DNA from 2 places in the Bradyrhizobium sp. S3.3.6 genome. Region 1 is predicted to be linked to the other one. Evidence: predicted binding sites of a transcription regulator. Region 1 holds the regulator's gene; the other holds the start of a gene.
What was found. The regulator LexA, encoded in region 1, represses DNA repair genes until DNA is damaged. The targets are predictions, from matches to a motif close to TGTTCNNNNTGTGTTCNG.

Region 1 (13,527 bases):
GGCGGCATCTGCCGCGGCACCGACATCGTCAAGGCGATCGCAGCGGGCGCCGACCTCGTCGGCATCGGCCGGCTGCAGTGCTGGGCCCTGGCAGCGGCCGGCGAGAACGGCGTGACGCGAATGCTCGAGCTGCTCGAGGACGAGGTGCTGCGCTGCCTCGGCCTCCTCGGTGCCACCTCGTTCGCCGAGGTCGACAAATCCTGCCTGCACCAGGCCGCCGCAACCAATGCGCCGAGCGTGTTCAGCGCGTTCCCGCTGTTCGACCATGAACCCTACCGATACTGAAGGATAGAATGACATCGCTCTCTCCCGGCAGCGCGGATGCGCTTCTGTTCGATCTCGGGCGCGTCGTGCTCGACATCGATTTCTCCAAGGCGATCGCCTGCTGGGCAGGACATGCCGGGTGCAAGCCTGAGGCCGTCCTCGCGCGTTATGTGCGCGACAGCGAGGCCTACCGGCTGCACGAGCTCGGTAAGATCAGCGACGAGGACTATTTCCAGTCGCTGCGCTCATCGCTCGGCATCGACATTTCGGATGCGCAGTTCCTGGAGGGCTGGAACGCGATCTTCGCCGGCGAAATGCCCGACGTTGCCGAATTGCTGCCGCGCGCGGCGAAGCAGATGCCGCTCTATGCCTTCTCCAACACCAACCGCCCGCATGTAGACCATTTTTCGAAAGAGTATGCCGATCTGCTCGGCCATTTCCGCGAGTTGTATCTGTCCTCCAGCATCGGCCTGCGCAAACCGGACGCGGAGGCGTTTGACCACGTGGTGGCTGCGATCGGCGTGCCGGCGGAGCGAATCGTGTTCTTCGATGACCTCGCCGAAAACGTCGAAGGCGCCCGCGCCCGCGGGCTGACGGCGGTGCATGTCACCTCTCCCGGAGATGTCGGGAACGCGCTGAGAGCGCTGGGTATGTGACGGCAAAGTCGCGGATCGTCCACGTTGGATGTTTCAGGAACTATTTCGCTTGAAAATGCGGAACCAGCTCACTTTGTGCATTTTTATACCGAGTTCCCGGAACGAATGCCCGGTTCAGGACTCAATGAGTCCGTTGGGAACCTCTACATCGGACGTATCATCGTGTTGGGCAAAACCTACCTCACCAAGCAGGCCTCTCTGCTGGTCAAGTTCGCCAAGACCACCTCGGATTCCGAGCTTTCCGCCAAGCTGATGAGCAAAGCGGCGGATCTGAAATCTCGGGCCGATCCCATGCCCGGCGGGGATCACAGCCTGAGGGCACCGGATGTCGATCCTGATCATGGAACGGGGACAGCCTGACCGCCGTCTCCTGGCCATGCTGCTTTCAATTCGTTTTTCTCATCCCGAATTCAGCAGTCCCTGCGTCTGGTGAGCCGCGTCGGCCCCTTCGGGCGTACCCCGGCTCACCAGCGGCCCTGAAGCCTCAGGCTCGCCTCGAGGTCGCCGCGGAAATTGTGCTGACCGAGATGGAGCAACTTGCACTGCAGGTCGACCCATATCTTGCCGCCGATGTCGCGCCAGCGGCGGCAGAACGCATAGTCCTCTGAGAGATAGCGGCCGGACTCCGGATCGACCATGCAGTCGAAGAACAGCCAATGCAGATGCGCCAGCGGATTATTCGGCGGGCCGTCCGGGACGTAGTTCAGCTCCGGATATTTCTCCATCATCTGCTTGAACACGTCACGCTTGACGCACATGAAACCGGTCGGCGCCTCCGCCACCTCAGCAAAACCATCGGCATCTGCATAGGTGCTGATGCGCTCGACGCCATGGCCGATTGGGTTGAAGGGGTATTCGGTATAGCGATCCTCGAATTGCTGCCGGGTCGTTCCCGCCGGCAGTCCTCCCTCCGGCCAGTTGAAGTTCTTCATCGGATAGATGCCGGCGGTCACGTCGCGATCGATCAGGAGCAGGCGGCAGACCGATTGCGGCGTGAAGGCGAGATCAGAATCGATCCAGAACAGATGGGTGAGCGTCTCGTCGGAGAGGAACTTGATCACCATCTTGTTGCGCGAGCGGGTGATCAGGCTTTCCGAATGCATGTGCAGGATGCATTGCAGCCCGAACCGGTTGCAGTGATGGGTCAGCTCGAAAATGCTGGTGACGTAGTGCATGCTGACGGCCGAGATGTAGCAAGGCGTCGCAAACATCACTTTCATCGATTTCAGCGCTTCGTCGGGTAACATTCTCGCTCGTCAGGCTCAGTTGCTGCGTCTATTTGAGGGCGTTCTCCGGCTTGGTCGCCGGTGCGGACTTTGCGACCGCCGCAGGCTGCTTGCTGGCACTTGTCGGGGTCTGCTTTTGCTCAACACGCGGCTCGGGCGGGCTCGGCGCTGCCGGCCCGCTCTGTCCAATTGAGACCGAGATCCCGAACAACCGCCACTGTCCGTTCACCGGCGCGAAGGCCAGGTCGAAATTGACCTGGTTCGGGACCGACGGAAAGAAGCCGGCCAAATGCATCAATCCGTTGGCCTCGATCTGCGGCAGCAGGTTGAGCTGCGGATCGATAACGGCGACACCCGAGAGATCGAGATTGTCGTTGCGCAGTTTGGCGAAAATCTCCCCCAACCGCGCCGCCGAGTTGACTTGGAAACCGGGCGCGCCGATATCGCGCAGCACGGTGTAGTTGCCGGTCTTGTTGGCGTGGTCGAGCGCAAGCAGCGAGGAGCGGACCAGCATCAGCACGCCGTTGCGGTCGATCTGCGCGGGCTTTGGCGCCGGCGGAGGCGTTTCCGCATGACCGGCGGCAGCCGCCACCATCAGCGCAGCCGCAAGCATCAAACCCCGCCACCCCTGTTGCTTTCCGCTCAGCACGCCGCCGTCACCACGCAACCGTCACTCCGGCGCGTCCACCGACGCCGCCTTGCGCGAACCCGGCCGCGACGCCGCCGTTGAGTACGACATACTGGTTGAGGCGCATCTGGGCGCCCAGGCTCATGGCGTTCTGCCCGCGGAACGTGCCCCAATTGGTGGAGACCGCAAACCGCTTGTCCGATGGCAGTGCCGAGCCGCCCATGGCAATGGCGATCGCGGTGCCCTCGAACGCCTGCCGCATTTGCGTCTGCAACGTGGAGACGTTGGACTGCAGCGTGGAAATATCGGCTCCGCTGAAGCTTGCGGCGGCCAGATGCCCGGCGGCATCCGTTGTAACCACCTGCGTCGGGCCGGATTGTGCGGCAAGGCTCGCGGCCGAGGTGAGGCCGGACATGCGATAGGTGTTCGTGCTGGTGCCGATCGAGACCTGATTGGGCGCTGATGTCGTCGCGCCCGCGCCGATCGCAGTCGAATTGGCGAAGGTAGCCGTGGCGCCCGCACCGATCGCAGTCGCGCCGGTGGCGCTGGCGGTGCTGGCTTGGCCAATCGCGGTGGTGGCGTCGCCGGTCGCGTTGCTACCCTGGCCGAACGCACTGGCTGTCAAGCCATTGGCGATGCTGCCTTGACCAGTCGCGGTTGCGAAATCGCCATTTGCGAAACTGCCTTGGCCGGTCGCGGTCGCGCTGTCGCCGTGGGCGACGCTCTGGGCGCCCGTCGCGGTCGCGAAGGTGCCATTCGCAGCACTTTGAATCCCTGTTGCCGTTGCGTCAAAGCCATTCGCCTTGCTTAGACTACCGGTCGCGGTCGCGTCCACGCCGTTCGCGACGCTGCCTTGTCCCGTCGCCGTCGCGTTGGTCCCGTTTGCGTTGCTGGCTTGTCCCGTCGCCGTTGCATAGGTGCCGTTGGCGAGGCTGAACTGTCCAGTCGCGGTCGCGTTGGTTCCGTCTGCGCGGCTTTGCTCTCCGGTCGCGGTCGCGAGGGTTCCAACGGCGGCGCTGAAGGTACCCGTCGCCGTCGCCGAGGTCCCGTTCGCGACGCTGTTTTGTCCCGTCGCCGTCGCATAGGTGCCGTCCGCGAGGCTGGACGCTCCAGTCGCGGTCGCGTTGGTTCCGTTTGCGGTGCTGCCCGGTCCAGTCGCGGTCGCGAACGTGCCGTTCGCAATGCTGCCCGCACCATAGGCTGTCGCAAAGTTGCCGGTCGTGGTCGCGCCGCTGCCAACCGCTGTCGCGTTGCCGCTGGGCGCGTTGATCACGCCGCCGCCGGCGGCGTAGTCGGCAGAAAGAGCTGCCGAGGGATAAAGCGCCACTCCGGCGCCAAGCACGCCCACGCTGGTGAGCATGCTGCTTGCGAGCAAGCCGGCCTTGCGAGACAGGCTCTGGATGACCGGAATGATGGTCTTGCGACCTCGATGGATTGCCGAAATCGACACTTTCGCCCCCGTCCCCTGAATCGCAGGAATGATGTCCTTTCGGAAATGTTGCAAAGCCCGGACATGGAGGCATCTGACGTTTGTCGGATGCGTCGATGATTGCGTCGGGAATGCCAATGGGGTGCGGCTTTGCGGCAACATCGGCACGACTGCCGCTTTTCTGCTCTTGCTCGTTCCGTGACGCTGCGCTGAGATGCCTCATTGCATTTTGAGGCATTTGTCTTGGGTACGGACGATATTTCCAACGAATCCGTATTGGACCTCATCGGCGCCATCTACGAGGTTGCGCTCGACGGAAGCCGCTGGGAAAATGTGCTGACGCGCATCGACGACGCCATCGGCGGCCGTACCCTGTTCGGCGTCTTTGATCCCGCAAGCGGCCTCTCCAGCCTGCTGTCGCCACGCATCGACCCCGACCGCGTGCAAGAGCTACTCGGCTGGGCCCCGCGCAATCCCCTGTTGCCGCTTGGCATCGGCCGGACGCCCGGCGAGGTCTTCACCATCGGCGACTTCATCACACGCGATGAGTTCACCCGCAGCGATTTCTACAACGAATGGTGGCAGCCGGGCGGTTTCGACACCGAACCGTTGACGACGAATCTGCTGGTCGATCACAACGCCACAGGCATCCTGACCAGCCATCGGCCGTCCAATTTGTCTCCGTATGACGACAAGGCGCGGCGGCTGTTTGCAACGTTGGCGCAGCATCTCGTACGCGCCGTTGCGATCCAGCGGCGTACCCACCAGCTCGACATCGCCGGCCGCGCGGCGCTGGCGGGCCTCGACGGCCTCGATCAGGGTTTCATTCTCGCGGACGCCCAGGCCCGCCCGATCTTCGTCAATCGTCGCGCGCGCGAATGGCTCGACGCCGCCGACGGCATCGTGATCGACGCGGGCGCGCTGAGCGCCATCACCAGCGACGATGGCCGTTGTCTGCAAACGCTGGTCGGTTCGTGCAGCATCGATAATCCCGATCGCATCGGAGGCGAGATGAGCCTGCGGCGGCTTCCCGGCCGCATGCCGCTGCACGTGCAGGTAACGCCGGTCGGCAGCGATTGGGCGGAGAGCTCGGTGTCGCTCGCCTCCGGCTGGCGATCGAGTGCGATGGTGCTGATCACCGACCCCGAGCCGGACGCGAGATCAAGACTCGACGCCCTACGCGCGCGTTACGGCCTGACCCGTGCCGAAGCGGCCTTCGCGCTCGAGATCGTCAAGGGCGGCGGCCGCAAAGCCACGGCCGAACGGCTCGGCATCGCGGACGGAACCGCGCGCAGCCATCTGTCGAAGATCTTCGACAAGACCGGCGTGGGGCGACAGGCCGAGCTGGTGCGGCTGTTGCTCCAGAAATAGCTGCGTCCGCGCGTATGCGCATCCGTTTTGCCTCAACGGCCACAGTCGGCTAGAACGCTGGCCGCGACCTGATTGTCGCGTTGCCCAAGCAGGAGCTTTCAGCCGTGGCCCTCATGCCGGTTTCCGATGCGCTTGCCGCGGTGCTCGCCGGTGCGGAGCCGCTGGCTGAAGAGATGGTTGCGCTCGATGAGGCTTGGCACCGGGTGCTGGCGCGCGATCTCGCCGCACGGCGCACGCAGCCACCGCAGGCGATGTCGGCGATGGACGGCTATGCCGTCCGCGCGGCCGATGCAGCCAGGGTCGATGCGCAGCTCAATATCATCGGCGAGGTCGCTGCCGGCCGGCCGTTTGCAGGAACTGTCGGTGCCGGCGAAGCCGTCCGGATCTTCACCGGTGGCGTCGTTCCCGACGGCGCCGATGCGGTCGTGATCCAGGAGGACACCGTCGCCGACGGCAAGCGCATCGCGATCAAGGAAGCCGCCGTCGCCGGGCGGCACATCCGCCCGGCCGGCATCGACTTCCGCGAGGGTGACGTGCTCCTGCGCAAGGGCGCCCGGCTGACCGAGCGCGACCTCGCGCTTGCCGCCGGCATGAATCACCCGCAGTTGGCGGTCCGCCGCCGTCCGAAGGTCGCGATTCTCGCAACCGGCGACGAGCTGGTGATGCCGGGTACGACGCCCGGTCATGGCCAGATTGTCTATTCCAACGGCTATGCCCTGCATGCGCTCGCCCGCAGCGAGGGGGCCGACACCATCGACCTCGGGATTGCCGCCGACACGCTTGCCGCCACCACCGCCGGCATCCGCCGCGCCCGCGATTCCGGCGCCGACATCCTGATCACGACGGGCGGCGCCTCGGTCGGCGACCACGATCTGGTGCAGCAGGCGCTCCGCGACGAGGGCACCTCGATGGCGTTCTGGAAGATCGCGATGCGGCCGGGCAAGCCGATGATGAACGGGCAGCTCGGGGCGATGCGCGTAATCGGCCTGCCCGGCAATCCCGTGTCATCCTACGTTTGCGGCTTCCTGTTCATGGTGCCGCTGATTCGTGCGTTGTCGGGCCGTTCGATGGTTCATCACCGCCGCGAACGCGCCGTGCTCGGCCGCGACGTCGGCGCCAATGACCAGCGCGAGGACTATCTGCGCGCCCGCCTGGATGTGCGTGATGACGGCACGCTGATCGCCCTTCCCGTCAATCACCAGGACTCCTCGCTGCTTGCGAATCTCGCTGCGGCACAGGCACTTCTCGTGCGCGCACCGTTCGCACCGAGGGCCGAAGCGGGAGCGCCCTGCGAGGTGCTGCGACTGCCCGTCTGAGCGCATTGTTCGCATGCGTTCCGCGAACTTTGTCGCGTTCACGGTAAATTAAGCAGTTGCGGAACAAGTATCGAACATATAGTGTCCGTTCATGATTTGTTTCGAGCATGTAGCGGCTTATTGCTGACTTCAGCGTCTCGGAATCGAACGACATCAACCGGGGGATTTTGGTCGAGATGTTAACGCGCAAACAGTACGAGCTCCTGCGGTTCATCAGTGAACGTCTGAAGGAAAGCGGCGTGCCGCCCTCCTTCGACGAGATGAAGGACGCGCTCGATCTGCGCTCAAAATCAGGCATCCATCGCCTGATCACTGCGCTCGAGGAGCGCGGCTTCATCCGCCGCCTGCCCAACCGCGCCCGCGCCATCGAGGTGATCAAGCTGCCTGAGCTCCAGGCCGCCGCTGGCAGCCGCCGCGGCTTCACGCCGAGCGTCATCGAGGGCAATCTCGGCAAGGTGCGCCCGGCGTCGAGCCTGCCGGCCGACGAGGGTGAGCGTCCAGTCGCAGTGCCCGTGATGGGCCGGATCGCGGCCGGCACGCCGATCGAGGCTTTGCAAACCCGCAGCCACACCATCAGCGTCCCGCCCGACATGCTCGGCTCGGGCGAGCATTACGCGCTCGAAGTGCGCGGCGACTCCATGGTGGAGGCCGGCATTCTCGATGGCGACATGGCGCTGATCCAGCGCAACGAGAGCGCCGATACCGGCGACATCGTGGTCGCCCTGATCGACGACGAGGAAGCGACACTCAAGCGTTTCCGCCGTCGCGGCGCCTCGATCGCGCTCGAGCCGGCCAACGCGGCCTATGAGGTTCGCATCCTGCCGCCCAACCGGGTCAAGATCCAGGGCAAGCTGATCGGGCTGTACCGGAAGTACTGATCGCGTCGCTATCGGCGAGCGCAATCAACGATTGGAGCGGACGATTGTCCGCTCCGGCTGGGTAGTCTTTCTGGTTTTGCACAGATTATCCGGCCCCTTCTCCAGCGCTACATCCTCGGCACGCCGCAACGAAGCACGCATTGCTTCGCAGGGCCTTTGCCAGACCGAGGAGACCAACATGCGCAAGATCATTTTGAGCACCGTCACGATGACGCTGATCGCAGTATCAGCGTCGCAGGCCTTAGTGTCGCAAGCCTTGGGCTCGCAAGCCTTGGGGTCGCAAGCCTTGGGGTCGCAAGCCTTGGCTGCGCAGCCGCAGCACCACGCTCGCAAAGCACCGCGCGCAACGACCGAGCAATTCCGCAATGCCCGTAACGCCGTCGCGCAGCCGGCTTGGCAATATTCGGGCTGGTCAGCGCCAGCCGGCCGCTGAAGCAACGCGCTCACCGAATGCGCGGGAGCAGGCTTTGTTCCTCGTGCATTTGAAAAAGATAATGTGATCGCGCTCTGCTGATGCGAGCCGCAGATTTGCCCACAAACAAGCATAAGATGAGCTTCCACTCTGATAGGGGCCTGCGCCTCCGAGACAGAGGCGCGGGTGCTCTATCCTGATTGAGGAGCACCCGATGTGTGACTATAGCCTGCATGCCGTCGCGACGCGTCCCGCAGAAGTTGGCGAGACGATCGTCACGACAACGTTCCGCGGCACCTCGACGCGCGGCTTCGCCTCCGAAGCCGACATGTCCGTCGCGGTTTGCCTGCTGCCGGGAACGGAGCTCGCCTTCGCCGACAACGTCCGCTACGACAATCGCTGGATCTGGACGCGCACCATCAACTCGCGCGTCGGCAAGTTCGGCAAGGTCGATCCGCACATTCCCGACCGCCATCACGACGCGATCGAATTCCCCGACGGCAAATACGTGCTGGTGACGCAGCTGGTCGAAGGCCAGCGCGCAACCGTGCTGCAACTGCCCGTGACCCAGCCGCTCGGCGAGCGCGAGCACAAGCCGCAGGTCGCCGACAGCCGCTCCACGTCCCCGCGCCTGCCGATCGGCTAAGCCGTCGATCTCAGTCATCGGCCTGCAGGTCGGTGTCAGACGGCGTTGCGTCTTTGGAGCGCGGAGCTGCCGACCGCGGCATGAGGGTCTGTTCGAAATCTCCATCGCCGGCCGCCGCCGGCGACCAGGGGCGGTTTGCGCCCCTCGCCTTTACCGCCTGAATCGCAAAGCCGTCGCCACGCGGCGTCAGCGCCAGCGCGCCCTGACGCACGAGACGTGGCCGATCGACCACCATCGCACCACAATCCGGCGGCGCGGGCCTTGCCGTCACCACCAGTGCCGCGCGGCTGCAATCGTCTCCCAGCGCGTCAATGCGCAACGCCAGCGCAACGATGCGTCCGTCGGCAAGCGGCGTCACGCAGCCTGACTCGTCGCACGACACACCATCGGCAAGCGCGACGCTGCCGGGATCGCGAGAGTCGGCATCGGCCGCGAGCCACTCCTTGAGCAGAAAGCTGTCCTTGCTCGTCCTGATCAGGTGCAGCTGCCCGTCCCTGCCCCGCACGGCAACGCTCTGGCCGTCACCGGCGATAAGGATATCGGGTTGCCGGACCGACAGACCCCAGACGATTGCCGCCACGAGCACGAACGCGCCCGACCAGCGCAGCGGCGTGCGTAGCAGTCCCATCAGGACGAGGCCGAGGCTCGCCGCGATCAGCGGCGCAGTGCCGAAGGCACTGACGTGGCCGATCGCGCCGGGCAGCGCCGCGACCCATCGCGAGACCGCCACCATCCAGTCGATACCGATCCCCATCAACCACCAGAACACCCCGTCGAGCCCGAACGGTGCCGCGAGCAATCCCAACAGCCCGGCCGGCATCACCAGCGCCGAGACCACCGGCATCGCGCCGAGATTGGCAAGCACGCCATAGGGCGTGACGCGATGGAAATGGAAGGCGGCATAGGGCGTGGTCGCAAACCCCGCGATCATCGAGGCCATGAATAGCATCGCGATCTCGCGGCCGCCCCACAGCGCGATGCGCGCGGTTGTCGAGTGATCGGGCGAGGCAAACAGGTTCGGCATACCGATCTGCACCAGCGCCACCAGGCCGAGCGTTGCCGCAAAGGACATCTGGAAGCTCGGATGCACCAGCGCCTCAGGCGCGACCGCAAGCACGATCAGCGCTGCCACCGCCAGCGTGCGAAAGGTGATGGCGCGGCGGTCAACCATGACAGCGATCAGCACCACCGCGGTCATGAAGAACGACCTTTGGGTCGCAACCTCCGCGCCCGAGAGCAGCAGATGGAACGCGGACGCGACCAGCGCCGCGGCGGCCGACCATTTCTTGATTGCGAAGCCGACCGCCAGCCCGGGGATCAGCGCCAGCAGCGCGCGAACCGCGAAGAAGACGACGCCGGCGACGACAGCCATATGGTACCCGGAGATCGACAGAACATGGCCGAGGCCGGAGATGAACATCGCATCGTTGACGGGCGTGGTGATGGCATCGCGGCGGCCGGTCAAAAGCGCAGTCGCGATCGCGCGGTTGTCGCCGTCGAGCGTGGCGCGGATGCGCGCGTCGATCGCATCGCGCAGGCCCTGCATCACCGCCGCATAGCGCAGTTGCAGGCCGCCGGCATCGGGCGGCGCCACGGCCGTGATCGATCCCATCACGAAGCCGGAGGCGCCGATGCCCTGGAAGAACATGTCGCGCGAGAAATCGTAGCTGCCCGGCCGCAACGGCGCGAGCGGCGGCATCAGCCGCGCCTTCAGCTGCACGAAGCTGCCGACATCGGGCGCCGTCCCCTTGCGCACGGAGAGGCGGACGCGCTCCAGCTTCACGTCGCTGCGCTGCGCCTCCATCGCGGTGACGCGCAGCACGAAACGGTCGGTGCGTTCGCGGATGTCGCGGGTCTCGACGAAGCCCGACAGCGACACCGAATAAAGCGGCCTTGCGAGCACCGTGTGGGCGATGCGCGCCGTCTTCCAGGTTGCCATGGCAAAGCCGGCCGCGACCGCCGCGATCATGATCGCCGGCGCAAACCACCGGCTCCGGCGCAACAACACCGCCCCGAGCGCCAGCGCCACCGTCGTCGGGGCAACGACCCACAGCACCGGCTCATGATCGGCCGCGAAATAGAGCGCGATGCCGCAGCCGAAGGCGATCGGCACCCAGGGAAACAGTCGCCCGGCGCCGGCTTCGGCCTTGGCCCATTCGCGAAGCCGCGCGACGATCGCGGGCCAAACGTCAAAGCCCGCCGGCACAAAGCCGCCCGCCGATGCGGTCCGGCCGGTTGGCCAAGTCCCTGCAATCGGCGCGCCGGCGATACCCTGCGAGACCCGTTGCGGCCGACCCGGCTCCGCCATTCCTTAGCAACCCTGCGATACGCGACTGGCGCAGAGGCTACCGGAACGTGCAGCGGTGCGAATAGCGGTACGGATCAGGAACGAAGGGGCCGCAGCCCTACTTTTCCTCTTCCATCGTCACGGCGACATCCGCCTTGGCCGACAGCCGGACCTTGTTGCCCTCGACACCGGCGACGAGCCCCTTGTCGATGAAATGATGATGACCCTTGTGGCTGCCCTCGCCGCTGTCCTTCTTGGTCAGCTTGATGCGATTACCCTCGACCTTGTCGACGGTACCGATGTGGACGCCGTCGGCGCCGATGACTTCCATATGCTCTGCGATGTTCTGCATGGGAGATCCTCAATTGGGGACCCACACAACGCGCAGGGGACGCGTTCGTTGCCTCGCCGGAATGACGATGCCGTGTGCCCCGTCAGATCAACGGCGCGCGTGACGAGGCATGAAGCCGGCGCACCATTTCGCGACGATGGCGGAAACGATCGCGTCGGCTTCTCGGCTCATGCGTGTCTCAGCCTTTGGCGACTTCCTTCGCGAACGTGTCACGCAGGCCGATGGTGCGCGAAAACACCGGCTTGCCTGGCGTCGAGTCCCTGTCGCGCACGAAATAGCCCTGGCGCTCGAACTGCATCGGCTCGGTCGAATTGCTTTCCGCAACCGATGCCTCGATCCGGGCATCAGCGAGGATCTCCAGCGACTGCGGATTGAGGTCGGCCGCGAAATTCGAGGCGTCCGGGCTCGGATTGGCGAACAGCTGGTTGTAGATGCGAATCTCCGCCGGCACCGAACTCGCCGCCGGCAGCCAGTGCATGGTCGCCTTGACCTTGCGGCCATCGGGCGCATTGCCGCCCTTGGTCGCGGGATCGTAGGTGCAGCGCAGCTCCACCACTTCGCCGGCGTCGTTCTTGATCACGCCGGTGCACTTGACGAAATAGGCGTAGCGCAGCCGCACCTCGTTGCCCGGCGACAGGCGGAAGAATTTCTTGGGCGGATTCTCCATGAAGTCGTCCTGCTCAATATAGAGCTCGCGGCCGAACGTGATCTTGCGCGTGCCCGCGCTAGCGTCGTCGGGGTGGTTGATCGCCTCGAGCTCCTCGGTCTGCCCTTCCGGATAGTTCTCGATCACCACCTTGAGCGGCCGCAGCACGCCCATGCGCCGCTGCGACGTGCGATTCAGTTCCTCACGAATGCAGAACTCGAGCATGCCGACATCGACAACGCTGTTGGCCTTGGCCACGCCGATGCGCTTGACGAATTCGCGCAAAGCCGCCGGCGGCACGCCGCGGCGGCGCATCCCCGCCATGGTCGGCATGCGCGGATCGTCCCAGCCGGCGACATGACCGTCGCGGACGAGCTGGGTCAGCACACGCTTGGACAGCAGCGTGTAGGTCAAATTGAGCCGCGCCATTTCGTACTGGTGCGGCTTGGACGGCACCGGCAGCTTCTCGATGAACCAATCGTAAAGTGGCCGGTGGTCCTCGAACTCCAGCGTGCAGATCGAATGGGTGATGCCCTCGATCGCGTCCGACTGGCCGTGGGCATAGTCGTAGCTCGGATAGATGCTCCACTTGGTCCCGGTGCGCGGATGATGCGCATGCAGGATCCGATACAGCACCGGATCACGGAGATTGATGTTGCCCGAGGACATGTCGATCTTGGCCCGCAGCACGCGCGCGCCGTTGGGGAATTCGCCGGCCTTCATGCGGCGGAACAGGTCGAGATTTTCGTCGACGCTGCGGTCACGGAACGGCGAGTTCTTGCCCGGCTCGGTCAACGTGCCGCGCGAAGTGCGGATCTGCTCCTGGGTCTGATCGTCAACATAGGCCAAGCCATCGCGGATCAGCTTCTCCGCCCATTCGTACAGGCGGTCGAAATAGTCCGAGGCGAAAAACAGGTTCTTGCCCCAGTCGAAGCCGAGCCAGCGCACGTCGGCCTGGATGGCATCGATATATTCCTGCTCTTCCTTGACCGGATTGGTGTCGTCGAAGCGCAGATGGCAGCGGCCCGGAAATTCCTGGGCGATACCGAAATTGAGGGCGATCGACTTGGCGTGGCCGATATGCAGGTAGCCGTTCGGCTCCGGCGGGAACCGGGTCACGATCTCCTTGTACTTGGCCTGATCGAGGTCGGCCTGGATGATGTCACGAATGAAATCGCGCCCAACCTCAGTCGCCACCAGTTCTGTCATTACGAAAATCCTGTAGGGAAATCAGCGGTCCTTCTGCCAAATTTGCTTGGCTGAGCCAAGGGTTTAAGCAAGGCCTTAAGCGGTCCGCTGCCGGGCTTTAGTTATGCTCCGGTCCTGTTATATACCACCGCCTCCCATGCATAGGCCCTGCCACGAATGACCAATTCCGTCGTCACCCGCTTCGCTCCCTCCCCGACCGGCTTCCTC
Region 2 (6,009 bases), on a different contig from region 1:
GCAGATCGACCTTGGTCGGATCGACCGAGGTGATGCCGAGCACGTAGCACACCGCCGAATTCGCCGCCGAGCCCCGCCCCTGGCACAGGATGTTCTGGCTGCGCGCGTAATGAACGATGTCATGCACGGTGAGGAAGTAATGCGCGTATTTCAGCTCGGCGATCAGCGCGAGCTCCTTGTGCAAGGTCGCGCGCAGCTTTGCGTCGACATTGTCGATCCCGCCAAAGTATTTATCGACGCCTGCCCAGGTCAGATCCTCCAGATGCCCCTGCGCGGTCTTGCCCGGCGGCACCGGCTCGTCCGGATATTGATATTTGAGCTGGTCGAGCGAGAAGTCGATCTTGTCGGCAAAGCGCATGGTCTCCGCAATCGCCTCGGGGAAATCGCGGAACAGCCGCGCCATCTCGCGAGGCGTCTTCAGAAAGCGCTCGGCGTTGGCTTCCAGCTTGCGTCCGACCGCCTCGATCGTGGTCTTTTCCCGGATGCAGGTCAGCACGTCCTGAAGCGGCCGGCGGCCGGGATCATGATAGAGCACCTCGTTGGTCGCGAGCAGCGGCACCCTTGCTTTGGCTGCGAGATCGTCGAGCCGCGCCAGACGGCGACGGTCGTCGCCGCGATAGACCAGGCTCGCGGCCAGCCACACGCCTTCGGCGCGGCTGGCCTCGAGCCTTGAAAGCACATCCAGCGCTTTCGCATCATCAAACCGATGCGGCAGCGTCAGGACCAGGAGCTGGCCTTCAGAAAACTCCAGAAGATCGGCGAAGCTGAGATGGCATTCGCCCTTCTCGATTCGCGTGATGTCGTCGCCACGCTTGCCTCTGGTGAGGAGTTGGCACAGCCGGCCATAGGCGGCACGGTCGCGCGGATAGACAAAAATGTCGGGCGTATCGTCGATGAAGACGATGCGCGCACCGATCAGGAGCTTTGGCTTGTGTAGCACCGTGTCATTGTCGAGCTCATTCCAGGCCCGTACCACGCCGGCCAGCGTGTTGTGATCGGCAATGCCGATCACGGGAATGCCGAGCTTGCTGGCCTGATGCACATAGGCGCGCGGATCCGAGCCGCCGCGCAGGAAGGAGAAGTTTGTGGTGATGCCGATCTCGGCATAAGCTGATGTCGTCATGCGAAGAGACCGTGCACGTACCAGCCGGGAGAAGCGGGCTTGCCGTCGGCGTCGAACACCTCCCCCTCGTAAAGACCATCGCGAAAAATCCAGAAGCGCAGGCCTTCGGCATCCTCGATGCGGAAATAATCCCGCGTCAGCTGCTTGCCGTCCTGCCGCCACCATTCCATGGCGATGCGCTCGGGTCCTTCCACCCGCACCACCGCATGTTTTGCGCGCCGCCAGGTGAATTGATGCGGCGGGCCATCAGGCACGGTCGCGAACGGCACTGTGACCGGCTCCGGCTTGTCGAACAGGCGCAAGGGGCGCAGCGGCGGCTCGCTCTCGGCGCGCGCCGGCCATTCGGCCTGCATAGCGGCGGCGAGATGATGCTGCGCGGGCGCGGCCAGCACCGCACTTTCAGGGATATGGGTGTCCTGCGGCAGGTGCACGACGACGCGTTTTCCGCCGATACGCGCGGCGATGCGGTCGATCAGCGCGGCGAGCTCGTCATTGTCATGGACATTGGCGTCGAGATCGCGCTGCTCCTGCACCACGATCTCGGTGCGGCTCGCCGACAGCCGCACCATGTCGAAGCCGAAGCCGGGATCGAGGGGATCGGCAAGCGCATCGAGCCGCTCGCGGAACAGCCGGTCTATGACGGCACTTCGCGTCACGGGACGCCCGGTCTCGACCATGATCGCGCGCACCACGCCGTCGGTGCGGAAGAACGCGGCCTCTAATCGGCGCGCGCCCTTGCCCTGCTTTTCCATGGAAGCGATCAGCGTATCGGCCAGCCGCGACAGCGTCATCGCGATCATGGTGTCGGTCGCGATCGGCTCGGCAAAGCGTTTTTCCACGATGTAGTCGGGCAGCGGTTTTCGCGGGCTGATCGGCGCATCGCCCTGCCCCAGCGCATGCGCGAGCAGCGTGGAGAACCGCGCGCCGAACCGCGCCGTGATTTCGCTCGGCGTGCGCGAGGCGACATCGCCGATCGTCTTCAGCCCGGCCCGGCGCAGGCCGGTGGTGATGGCCTCGTCCGCACCGAGCGCGGACACCGGAAACCGGTCGATCGCCGCCGCCTCCCCGCCATTGGCAACAATAACGCCAGGCGTCTGCCGCGTCAGCGTGCGCGCGCAGACCGAGGTGCTGGCGATCGCGGCGCCGACGGCAAAGCCCTGGCGCGCCAGCGCACGGACCAGCGTCTGCAACAATGCAGCCTCGCCACCGAACAGATGCGCACAGCCGGTGATGTCGAGGAACAGCCCGTGCGGCGGATCGAGCGCCACCAGCGGCGTGAAGCGGTCGCACCAGTCGGCGATATCGCTCAACGCCTTTGCATCGGCCACGACATCGGCGTCGAACACTTTCAGGTCCGGACACATCGCTCGCGCATTCGCCAGCGGCTGGCCGATGTACAGACCGAGCCGCTCGGCCGCCTCGTCCAGCGCATGGATCACCAGCGCATTGTTATCCTTGATGACGACAATGCTGGGCTCAGGATTATTACCCAACCCGCCGTTGAAGAACCGCTGGATCCGGTCGATGGGCAGGCGCGGCAGCCACAGGCTGAGAATACGCCGACGGTTCAGAGAACTGGCACTCATCACACTTCCATTCCATGATCCACCGGCCACACGGGCCATGACGATTGCGCAACAGCTCAACATCGAAGCGCGGCGCGCCCCAGGCACTCCAAAGCGCCGCAGGCATTGAAGCCGCGCCCGGCGGCGAATGCGCCGCGCGCAGCATCCATCGTGTTTCCGCCGTCGAGGGCAGCGGCTGTGCCGCCATCCGCAACAAGAGGCCGGTGACGCCGGAGGATTGTGCGGCCAGCGTCAGCTTGCGGCTCGCCACGAGATCGAACTGCCTGGTCTCGCCCCAGAGCTCGAGCACGACGGCGCCGAGCGCATCGCAGGCGAGCGCATCGGCCGAGGTGCGCAGCGCGCTCTCCACGTCGGCCGCGCGCACCATCACCACGCGGCGCGGATCGAGGCCGAGCTCGGCGAGCCCGCACATCGACAACGCGCCGGTTTCAAGTTCCGAGAAATCCTGCCGCACCCACAGCAGCGGCCGACGCACCGTGACGCGGCCCGCAAGCCCGGTGATAAAGCCCGTCGCGGCCGCGCCCTGACGCCCCTCGCAAAACACCTCGTGGATCGCCGCGCGTGCGAGCCCGCCTTTCAAGGCGTGGTCGACCTCGCCGTGGCCGAGCGCGACGCGGTCGTGATGATGCACGACCTCCGCCGTCTCGATCCGTTCGATCTGGCTGCGCAAGGTCGCAAGCGCGCTCATGCGTGCGCCGCTCATGCTCGCCGCTCCTTCAGAGGTGATTGCCGATGACTCTCAAAAAGAGAACCAGCGGCTGGCTCATTTGTTCATGATATGTTCTAATATAAAGCTAACGGCGCGCGAAGAGTCAATCGAATTGCGCTCGATCAGATTCATGAGCTGAATCAAAGGGATTCCGGGATGGACGTACAACGCAAGCTGGAGATCCTGGCGGATGCAGCCAAGTACGACGCCTCCTGTGCCTCCAGCGGCACCGAAAAGCGGGATTCCAGCGACGGCAAGGGCATGGGCTCGACCGCGCCGGGCATGGGCATCTGCCATTCCTACGCGCCGGACGGACGTTGCATCTCGCTGCTCAAGGTGCTGCTCACCAACGCCTGCAATTACGACTGTCTCTATTGCGTCAATCGCGCTTCCTCCAACGTGCCGCGCGCTCGCTTCACCATCGACGAGGTGGTCAAGCTGACGCTGGACTTCTACCGGCGCAATTACATCGAAGGACTGTTTCTCTCCTCCGGCATCATTCGCAGTCCCGACTACACCATGGAGCAGGTGGTCAGCGTCGCGCGAAAACTGCGCGAGGAGCATCACTTCCGCGGCTACATCCATCTCAAGACCATTCCGGAGGCCGACGACGCGCTGATCGCGGAAGCCGGCAGATATGCCGATCGTCTCTCCATCAATATCGAGATGCCTGAGGAGACCAGCCTGCAACAATTCGCGCCCGAGAAGGACGTGCGTGCGATCCGCCGCACCATGGGCCGGCTGCGGCTGAAACTGGACGAAGCCGAGGACAACCGCAGCACCAAGACGAAGGCCAAGCCGCAGCGCTTCGCGCCGGCAGGACAAAGCACGCAGATGATCGTCGGCGCCGATGGCGCGAACGATCACACCATCCTCCACACCAGCGCCAATCTCTACGGCTCTTACCGGCTGCGGCGCGTCTATTACTCCGCCTTCAGCCCGATCCCCGACGCCAGCCGCGCGTTGCCCCTGCGCGCGCCGCCGCTGCTGCGCGAGCACCGGCTCTACCAGGCCGACTGGCTGATGCGCTTCTACGGTTTTGACGTCGGCGAGATCGTCGACGACAGCGCGATGCTGCCGCTCGACATCGATCCCAAGCTCGCCTGGGCGCTGCGCCACCGCGACCGCTTTCCACTCGACATCAATCGCGCCAGCCGCGAGGAGCTGTTGCGCGTACCGGGCTTCGGCACCAAGGCGGTCGAGCGCATCATCGCCACACGGCGCACCACCACGATCCGTCTCTCCGATCTCGCGCGGCTGCACGTGCCCCGCAACAAGGTGCTGCCGTTCATCGTGCTCAGCGATCACCGGCCCGCGCCGCACCGCCTCGACGAGGCGCGGCTGATCGAACGGTTCAAGCCGAAAGCAACGCAACTGGGGTTTGGCTTCTGATGCAGTACATCATCCTCGACACCGAAACCGATTTCGAAAGCTGGCGCAAAGCCGCCCGCACGCTCGTGCTTCATCATGTGAAGCCCACCGAAGTCACATGGGCCGTGCAAGGCGGCGAAGCCGAGTTGTTCGCACCGCCCGCGCCGTCTCCGATCCTCGAGGTGAACGACGGCACCTTCAGCGTGTCGGCAAAATTCGTCGACCTCGCCCAGGCCGCCATCCTGCATCGCGATCCGCAGCGCTTTGCGATCCTCTATCGCCTGCTCTGGCGATTGAGAGACAACCACGATCTCATCGAGGTCGCGACCGATCCTGACATCGCGTTAGCTACGGCAATGGCAAGAGCGGTCCATCGCGACGAGCACAAGATGCATGCCTTCGTGCGCTTCCGCGAGATCGGCCGCGAACGTGCCGCGCATTACGTCGCCTGGTTCGAGCCGGAGCATTATATCGTCGAGCTCGCCGCGCCGTTCTTCGCCAAGCGCTTTGCCGACATGCCGTGGTCGATCCTGACGCCCGATCTCTGCGCGCATTGGGACGGCCACGCGCTTTCGTTCACGCCGGGCGTGAGCAAGAGCGAGGCGCCGGGCGAAGACCGGCTGGAGGAAACCTGGCGGCGCTACTACGCCAGCATCTTTAACCCGGCGCGGTTGAAGGTGAAGGCGATGCAGACGGAGATGCCGAAGAAATACTGGAGGAACCTGCCCGAGGCCTCGATCATTAAGCCTCTGATCGAGGACGCCGAACGCATGACCGGCGCCATGATCGCCAACGCCGCAACCGATCCGCACAAGCCTCAGAAACGGCCGGAGGCTCCGATGACACGTAAGACTGTCACCAACGATCTCGAGGCGCTTCGCGAGGAAGCCGCCCATTGCCGCGCCTGCCCGCTCTACAAGGACGCGACGCAGACCGTGTTCGGCGAGGGACCGCAGAACGCCACCATCATGCTGGTCGGCGAGCAGCCCGGCGACAAGGAAGACCTCGCCGGCCACCCCTTCGTCGGCCCGGCCGGCCAGATGCTCGACCGCGCGCTCGCGGAAGCCGGCGTCGATCGCAAGAAGGTCTATGTCACCAACGCGGTGAAGCACTTCAAATTTGTGCCGCGCGGAAAGATCCGCCTGCACCAGAAGCCTGCGACGCCGGAGATCAAAGCTTGCCGGCAATGGTATGAGCGGGAAGTTTCGGCAATCCAGCCC

Region 2: a site for LexA is predicted at 3,478-3,495, ahead of ABID59_RS19720 (putative DNA modification/repair radical SAM protein). Genes of this name have one in related genera too.

Annotation. Positions count from the first base shown of each region.
Region 1 covers NZ_JBEPOT010000002.1:764,375-777,901, forward strand. Annotated here, with positions in the region: gene ABID59_RS08275 (alpha-hydroxy acid oxidase) at 1-285, shown strand, start outside; gene ABID59_RS08280 (HAD family hydrolase) at 294-920, shown strand; gene ABID59_RS08285 (hypothetical protein) at 945-1,280, shown strand; gene ABID59_RS08290 (hypothetical protein) at 1,385-2,167, opposite strand; gene ABID59_RS08295 (hypothetical protein) at 2,196-2,759, opposite strand; gene ABID59_RS08300 (YadA-like family protein) at 2,803-4,224, opposite strand; gene ABID59_RS08305 (helix-turn-helix transcriptional regulator) at 4,447-5,574, shown strand; gene ABID59_RS08310 (molybdopterin molybdotransferase MoeA) at 5,679-6,890, shown strand; gene lexA (transcriptional repressor LexA) at 7,067-7,768, shown strand; gene ABID59_RS08320 (hypothetical protein) at 7,947-8,201, shown strand; gene ABID59_RS08325 (hypothetical protein) at 8,395-8,826, shown strand; gene ABID59_RS08330 (ComEC/Rec2 family competence protein) at 8,837-11,134, opposite strand; gene ABID59_RS08335 (DUF2171 domain-containing protein) at 11,232-11,465, opposite strand; gene ABID59_RS08340 (glutamine--tRNA ligase/YqeY domain fusion protein) at 11,644-13,320, opposite strand; gene gltX (glutamate--tRNA ligase) at 13,477-13,527, shown strand, end outside.
Region 2 covers NZ_JBEPOT010000006.1:239,433-245,441, reverse strand. Annotated here, with positions in the region: gene ABID59_RS19735 (error-prone DNA polymerase) at 1-1,123, opposite strand, end outside; gene ABID59_RS19730 (Y-family DNA polymerase) at 1,120-2,709, opposite strand; gene ABID59_RS19725 (ImuA family protein) at 2,609-3,412, opposite strand; gene ABID59_RS19720 (putative DNA modification/repair radical SAM protein) at 3,575-4,810, shown strand; gene ABID59_RS19715 (UdgX family uracil-DNA binding protein) at 4,810-6,009, shown strand, end outside.